2 regions of the Ruegeria sp. F12 genome follow, and region 1 is predicted to be linked to the other one. Evidence: riboswitches for the same ligand, from Rfam matches in the RefSeq annotation. Region 1 holds a riboswitch; the other holds the start of a gene.
The links. A riboswitch is a leader RNA that binds a small molecule or an ion and turns the genes downstream of it on or off. The one in region 1 is predicted to bind cobalamin.
Positions count from the first base shown of each region.

Region 2: it holds a riboswitch for cobalamin, as region 1 does, so the genes downstream of both, ACR0CA_RS17335 (energy-coupling factor ABC transporter permease) here and ACR0CA_RS07160 (DUF1636 family protein) in region 1, are expected to answer to the same signal.

Region 1 is NZ_JBQFOV010000004.1:84,023-88,083, reverse strand. It holds gene ACR0CA_RS07170 (ABC transporter substrate-binding protein) at 1-749, opposite strand, end outside; gene ACR0CA_RS07165 (ABC transporter ATP-binding protein) at 746-1,552, opposite strand; gene ACR0CA_RS07160 (DUF1636 family protein) at 1,549-1,893, opposite strand; cobalamin riboswitch at 1,996-2,195, opposite strand; gene ACR0CA_RS07155 (bifunctional enoyl-CoA hydratase/phosphate acetyltransferase) at 2,433-3,827, shown strand; gene ACR0CA_RS07150 (acetate/propionate family kinase) at 3,820-4,061, shown strand, end outside.
Region 2 is NZ_JBQFOV010000014.1:115,621-119,681, reverse strand. It holds gene ACR0CA_RS17345 (MerR family transcriptional regulator) at 1-321, shown strand, start outside; gene ACR0CA_RS17340 (transglutaminase-like cysteine peptidase) at 503-1,291, shown strand; gene ACR0CA_RS17335 (energy-coupling factor ABC transporter permease) at 1,396-2,079, opposite strand; cobalamin riboswitch at 2,156-2,368, opposite strand; gene ACR0CA_RS17330 (L,D-transpeptidase) at 2,584-3,246, shown strand; gene ACR0CA_RS17325 (hypothetical protein) at 3,288-3,560, opposite strand; gene ACR0CA_RS17320 (hypothetical protein) at 3,752-3,955, opposite strand; gene ACR0CA_RS17315 (heavy metal translocating P-type ATPase) at 3,983-4,061, shown strand, end outside.

The DNA.
Region 1 (4,061 bases):
AGGAACTCGGGGTTCGCGGCGGCGACGGCCTCCCAAGAGCTACGGCCCCAGCTTGTATCCATGTCATGGGTCACGTTCTGACCGCCCGCAGCGGCAATCATCGCATCAGGGATGGCGTATTTTCCGGCGGTGAAGGGCGCATCAGCGGGCCCGTCCAGCAGGAACACGCGCGGTTTCGGCAGATCGGCGGTTTTCGCTTCAATCGCGGCCAGCTCGTCTTTCCAGCCTGAAACCAACGCTTCGGCCTTGTCTTCAACATGCATGACCTTGCCCAGACGCAGGACATCGTCAAACAGCAGGTCCATGCTGGCCTTTGGGCGGTCCTTATGCAGGTGAACGCAGCTTTCCGACAGGATCATAGTCTTGATCCCGAAGGGCGCCAGCGTTTCCGGTGTCACATCACCGCCGGGCCGCATTCCGTAGTACCAACCGGCAAAGAACAGGTCGGGTTCAACGGCCACCAGGTTCTCGACCGTCGGATATTTCGGGGCCAGTTCCGGGATATCGCCGCGCAGCGAGTCGAACTCGGGGCTGGTTTTGTACCAGCCGGTAATCCCGGTCAGGCCGACGATCTTGTCTTGTAGACCCAGTGCAAAGGCCATGTCGGTCATGTTCATGTCATGCACGACCAGACGCTCGGGCTGGGTTTCAAACACCAGCGGTTCGCCGCAATTGTCGACGGTAACTTCATGCGCGGCGGCACCGCCCGCCATGGCTGTAACCAGCGCCACGGACAAGATGTGTTTCATTCGGAAATGCTCCTAACAGGGTTGGAAACTGAGGTTTTTCGGATGTCCAGCGCCGGGATCAAGCGGCCCTCGTGCTGGAAAAACAGGTAATCGACACCGAACGTGTCACGCACGCGGTCGGTGGTCAGCACGTCGGCCACAGGTCCGAACCCGGTAAGACGGGTGGATTTCATCAGCGCGACATGCGTCGCAAATTCCGGGATCATGACCAGATCGTGGACGATCATCACCACTGTGATTCCCAGCCCGGCCACCAGTGACAACATCCGCCCCTTGGCGTCCGGGTCCAGATGGTTGGTGGGCTCGTCCAGAAACAGCAGTGCCGGGTTTTGCGCCAATGCCCGCGCGATATGGGCGCGCTGCCGTTCCCCGCCCGACAGAACCGCCATGCGCTTGTCGGCCAGATCGTTCAGGCTGGTCAGGTCCAAAATTCGCGCAAGATCGGCGGCATGGGCCTCGGCCGAGCGGTCAGCCCGGATCGGGATCTGTCCCAGCGCTACATACTCGCGCAAGGAGAGCCGCCCGTCGGGATATTCCTGCTGGCTGACAACAGCGATCATCCGCGCACGCTCGGTCGCCGACATGCTGCGCAAATTTCGCCCCTTGAACAATACATTGCCGTCCGAAGGATGCTCGGACCCGCATAGAAGGTTCATCAGCGTTGTCTTGCCTGCGCCGTTGGGCCCAGCGATGGCCAGAACCGCGCCTTCGTGAAGCGCAAAGGTGATGTCCTGAAGCAGAACTTCGCCGTGATAGGCGTGATAACCGACGCCGTTGACCTGAAGGAACGCATGTTCGGTCATGTGGCCCCCGTCGCCAAGGGCGGCATCCGCGACAAGGTCTTGTGCAACAGCGCCTCGGGGCGATCCGTTGCCTTGGTCCAACCTGTGGAACTGTTTTGGTATTGCCGCGCGAAAGCGGCCAAAGCGTCGATATCGGCCGAGGTTTGAATTTCGCCAAACAGATATTGTGCTTTCGCACCCGCCTGAAATCCAACGGTAAGTGGGTGATCGCAACCGGCCATACACTCGATCATCCGTGTGCCGTAGCCCTCGGGCAGGCGCTCGCGCAGGGCCTCGGCAATCGATAGCGCCGCCTCTGCCCCTTGGCAGGTCGTGCAGATCAGCACCACATGATCCGTCATGCTCCGCCCCACCTGCATGCCAGACGGGCAGGGAGAGGAACGGTTCTGATGACATCGGGTCGATGTGACATTGAGCCTCTTTCCAGGACACCCCGCCCCGGTTTGGTTGCGTTTGAGATGGCAGGTCTCCTGACTCGCGGGTCTGTGCTTGGCCACCCTTCCCGACCTGATCCGGCCAGTGGGATATTGGCGTCGCTCACCGCCTACAGTTGCGGGGGCAGTTACGGATTTGGTCTGCACCTTACCGTATTCCCTTTTCATCCCGCGCGTGCAGCATCGGGAACCATCGTAGCGTCACTGCCTCAGATCAGAGCATGGGTCAATATGGATTCCGCAACGTTCCGGTGAAGACAGCGCAAAGGATATTGCTGCTCAGTGGGCAATCAGTTATGCTGCGACGCAGCAAAATTTGAAAGCCGAGGCTCCGTTTTGCGGGCTCAAGGGTGATGGACGTACTATTGTGACCCCGAACTGACCTGCATCAATTAAACCCGCGACCCAAGTCGGTAAGACGTCCGAAAAACCAAAGTTGGCACGCTATGAAAATCCAGGAAAACAAAACCTTCGAGCAGCTCAAGGTTGGCGACGCGGCACAACTGACCCGCTTGTGCACGGTTGACGACCTTTATGCTTTTGCCTCGGCCTCGGGCGATCACAATCCGCTGCATCTGGCAGCCTATGACGGGGATGGCGACGGCCTTGCCGAAGCCGTCGCACCCGCGCTGTGGCCCGCCGGTCTGGTCGCAGCCGTGCTGGGAAACTACATGCCCGGCGCCGGAACGCAGACTCGCCGCGCGGATTTGGCCTTCCACCTCCCGGTGCTTGCGGGTGAAGAACTGACTGCCTTTGTCGCTGTTGAGGAAAAGCGCGACGATGGTGATCTGCTCTGCTCAGCCGAAGTGCGACGGGTCGTTGACAATGCACTGGTTCTCAGCGGCACCGTTCAGGTCACACCGCCTTCGACGCATATGGAGTTCGACTCGGTCGAGGTCCCTGGCCTGATCGTGCAGCGGCACCGCCATTTCGACGCGCTGTTGGAAAAAGCGCGCCCACTAGAGCCGATGCCAACCGCCGTTGTTGCGCCAGAAGAGCCCAACTCTCTGAGCGGCGCGTTGCTGGGGCATGCCAATCATATTATTTCGCCGATCCTCGTCGGGGACCCCGATAAAATCGCCGCTGCTGCCGCTGAGCTGAGGGCCGACTTGTCTGGCATCGAAATTGTCGAGGCCCGCAGCCACGGCATCGCCGCGCACCGTGCCGTGGATCTTGTAGTCGACGGACGCGCGCAGACCCTGATGAAGGGGTATCTGCATACCGATGAGTTGCTGCACGCGGTTTTGCGTCGTGAAAAAGGGCTGCGCACAGGGCGGCGACTGTCACATGTGTTCGTAATGGATGTTCCGGGCATGTCGCGCCCGATCATGGTGACGGATGCGGCGGTGAATATTGCGCCTGATTTGGAAACCAAGGCGGATATCGTGCAAAACGCGATTCACCTGGCACATTCTTTGGGAATCGAACAGCCCAAGGTCGGCGTGTTGTCGGCGGTTGAGACGATCAACCCGCATATGCCGTCATCAGTCGATGCGGCCTTGCTGTCGAAAATGGCCGAGCGCGGTCAGATCACCGGCGGGTTGGTCGATGGGCCGCTGGCGATGGACAATGCGGTTGATCTGAACGCCGCCCGTACCAAAGGGATCACGTCAGAGGTTGCCGGTGCTGCCGATATTCTGGTCGCTCCTAATATTGAGGCCGGGAATATGGTGGCAAAACAGTTGACCTTCATCTCTCATGCCGAGGCGGCAGGGGTCGTGATCGGTGCGGCCGTTCCCATCATTTTGACGTCACGATCCGATGATGATGCCTCGCGATTGGCATCCTGTGCTGTAGCCGCGCTTCATGCGCATGCAAACAAGGGTAAAATCCATGGCTGATCATGTTGTGGCGCTGAACGCCGGGTCTTCTTCCCTGAAATTCGCGCTTTATGAGCTGGTTGAGGGCAATCGCCCCAGTATGCGCTGGCGTGGCCAGATCGAACGTTTGGGCGACGCACCACGTTTGCTGGCCCAATCCGCTGGAGGACGCTCGATCGACCGTCCTTTGACCAACACCAAAAGCCATGACGAGGCGATCCACGCCTTTCTGGAAATGGCGCGGGAATACCTGCC
Region 2 (4,061 bases), on a different contig from region 1:
GCCTCGGGACGCCGCGCATACACGGAACGGGAAATCTCCGAGCTCAGATTCATCAAACGCTGCCGCGATCTTGGCTTTACCATTCAGGATGCATGCGCACTTCGCGAATTGTCCAAAGCGCCCGAGCAAGCTTGTCGTGACGTCGAATACGTTGCAACAAGACATCTCGACAACGTCAGGTCAAAAATCGCCGCCCTCCAACGGTTGGAGCAAGCACTGGCAGAACTTGTGCAGACCTGCACCGAGGGTGCGGCCTCATGCCCCCTGCTAACGGCGTTGCTCAACGAGCCTTTCGTCAAAGATGTCATTAGCGGCCACTAATTGCAGCGCCTGGAAAACCGAAACTGGCTATCTCAGCTTGCGGAGGAGCGGCTTCATTGTCCCGGTATTCCGTAACCCTCAGCGATGACGGCCGATCTCTGTTGTATTATTGTTGAATGAGAGAATTGCGATCAGCTTACCCTCTAATTCGCTCTGTTAGCTATGCCGGGCTGGTGATGGCGTGGATGCTCTGATGCTGTCAACTAAGGAAGAAATACCAAAGAATCTGCAAATTTTTGCCGCTTTACCCCTAGAGGCTAAGAAGCTGTTGCAATTCCCCAAGCACATGAAGGCTTGGAATAAAACACATTGGCCGGGGAAGTTTGGATACTTTAGAGGAACGAGCATGGAGAAGGCAGATATGACAAATCCCACTTTAGTTCAGGGAGTGTTATCGAAAAACCTGCTGGGTTATCTCCCAATGGTCTGTTTTATATGCAGCTTTTTTGTGTCTGCCGCTACATTGCAAGCCTCTGAGCTTCCCTCGATCGGTCTTGACAAAAAGATTGGAGCGCCATCCGGTGCCAAATCACTGTGCAAAGACTACTCGTGGGCGTGCGCGAGCGCTCGTAGCTCTGGTCTGTCCGTGGCAAAAGAAAATCAGATCGTTAAAACGATCAACACGCGCGTCAATCGGAGAATCCGAGCAGTTTCGGATCAAAGCCAATATGGGACAAAAGAATACTGGACACTGCCGACGCAAGGGTCAGGAGATTGCGAAGACTTCGCTTTGCAAAAGAAGTTTGAACTTGTGCAGAATGGTTTGGATCCTACGAAGCTACTAATTGCGACTGTCTTGGACACCAATCGCAATGGCCATGCTGTTCTAGTCTATCGCTCGAGTGAAGGCGATTTGGTTCTGGACAATGTTACCAACAGGATCAAAACGTGGAAGGAAACGAGGTATCTTTTCCTACGAATACAGGACCCGATTCACCCTGATCGTTGGGTACAGGTTTTTAGTGGCTAAAAACAATGTGGCGCGCCCTCGAGACGCGCCACAATAATCTTTGGAGCTGCGACTACCGGTTTTTTCGCGGCAACCCAATTTTAGGACACCGCTTCAAACTTTGGTCAAGCTTTCGCAGCGTTGTACAAACGCGGAGTCACCAGACCTGTACTGTTCAAACCGCGCATCGCCTTGGCTGCCGCAAGCACTGCCAGATCAGCAATCGGCTCAATGACGATTACCAGCATATAAGCACCGCCAAAGGATAGAACCGAAGCCATGGTTTCTGCGCCGAAACCCTGGCCGTAGAAGGCCCAGAACCCAACCCATGCGACTACTCCTCCCTGATACGTCGCACTCAGCGCAAGAGCTTGGCCATATTTGAGGTCAACATATGCTGTGCCGGGAGCGATGATGCGGCTGGCCAGTGCTTGTAGCGCAAATAGCGGCACCAGCAGAGTGGTCAGGTTGATGAAGTACTGCGGAAGATCGAACGGGGCAAAAAAAACACCCTGAATCAGGAGACCAGCTGCCAATCCAAAAGCCGCGGGTGCAGCACCGAGAAGCAGAAACAGCGTCGACCCCAGGATGAAGTGGACTTCAGAGACACCAACCGGGAAATGCGGCAGGACTTCGAAGAAAAGGAAAACCCCAACGGTGGCGAGCACCGAGCGCATAGCAAAAGATGCAGGTCCATTCGCACGCAATGTGGAAAACGTTTCTTTCGCTGCGTAAGTAGCCGCACCTGCGGCGGTAACATAGGAAAGCGCGATTTTGGCACCATTCACGATGCCCGGTTCGATATGCATGTTCTTTCTCCCTACCGCCTCACCCGGCGGCTTGTCAGGTTGAATCGACCGTAAGGCCGACAGGTTCAGTCTGGGCATAGCCCGGCGCTTTACGGCAGGTCTCCTGACTCGCGGGTGCTCGCTCCGCCAACCTTCCCGGTTCCATTACGAACCAGTGGTGTCTTGGCATCGCTCTCCGCTCACAGTTGCGGGGGCAGTTACGGAATTGGCGCCATTGAAAACACCGAACCGTATTCCCTTTTAATCCTTTTGGCTTCCGCCATCAGGAACCGAAAACAATTCACCGCTACAATGGCGGCTTCGTTTCTGTCAAATGTCTTTGCGACCTAGTCCGAAGTAGACTCGACCGATGCAGGATTCACGCAACCGGCGACATGGTCCATTAGGTAAACCAAGCGTTACCTGAAACCTCTTGAAGCTCTAGCTGCTAGAGGCTTTAAGACTCGAATTTGATCGCAAAAATGCGATGCAACCACATTACACTTGTGAACCAGGACGAGACTTATGCTGACACGGCGCCATTTCATTCAATCAACCACAGCGCTATTCTCGGCGTCTGCGGCCAGTCCATTGATCGCCAAAACATGGCCAACCTCGTCGCAAAAGACCTATTGGGACAGCCAGGTCACGCCATTTGACTACGATCCAGCGACCTCAAATCCATGGGGCGTTCATGACCGTTTTTTACCACGACGTGTCGTAGCAAATGATGGTTTGGTTCCCGGTGACATCCATGTCGATGCCGTCGCGCGCTATCTTTACCATATCGAGGAAGGCGGCACAGCAATGCGCTATGGCGTAGCGATCGCGCGTGGGAACCTTTACGAGCCCGGTACCTATGCTATCCGGCGCAAGGTCGAATGGCCACATTGGACGCCAACGGCTTCAATGATCGAGCTCAACCCCGAATACGCGGAATTCCGGGATGGCATGGAACCCGGGCCAAGTAATGCTCTCGGCTCTCGAGCCCTTTATCTATACGTTGGGGATCGAGATACTTATCTCAGAATCCACGGTACACCTCAGCCCAGAAGCATCGGTGGTCGCGCAAGTTCTGGATGTGTTAGAATGATCATGGCCCATATCAATGATCTCTACCCACATGTAAAAATCGGCTCGACCGCATACTTATACTCGGCCGAAGATAGCGTCACAGCCCGCTCATAAATTTTGGGCAGCGCAGGTGGATGTCGCTGCCCTCTTTTTTATCAGGCGTCACGCGCAGCGCAGATCGGGGCGCCATTCGTTGCGCGCAGTGGAACCAGCGTCGTCTCGACAGGTCCGCTGTGCTCATACCAAAAGCAGTTATCTTCTGGCATAAGGCGCGCTGTGGCCAGATCTTGCCCCGGTTCTGCCAGCGCAACAACTGAATCCGGCAGGTTACCTGGTTCGAATGCTTTGCTTTTGCCCCCTGTGAACTGGGCTGAGCAACCGGCAGTAATCGAGACTAACGTGATGGTAATTGCGATCCGTTTCTGCATTGACTTGTTCCAAAATTTATTACGTCTTCTGCGACTAAATTGCATCCACGCGACCGGCCCGCAAGAAGGAATGAAGCATCAATATCGCGGGCAACGAACCGGATTGAAAAAAATTGAAAAAGGTATTGAAGCTCTAGTTGCTGTAGGAACTATTTGCAAAGGACCGCAGAGATTCTTGAGGTCTAACTATGTCATCCGATACCCACAACCACGACCATGACCACGAAAATAGACAAGGTCACAACGCGTGCGGCAGTAGCGGGTGTGGTGACATCGCGCCCGCCGGTCCGATTCCCGAAGGTGGCAGAAGCTTTCAGGTCTCTGGCCTCGATTGCGCCGAAGAGGTTGCGATCCTGAACCGGGTTATCGGCCCGAAAGTTGGTGGTGAAGAGCATCTCGCTTTTGATGTCATCAACGGTCGAATGACGCTTCTTGAAAGTGCTGCCAAGCTTTCTGACGAAGATGTCATGCTGCTGGTTGCCAGCACCGGTATGACCGCCA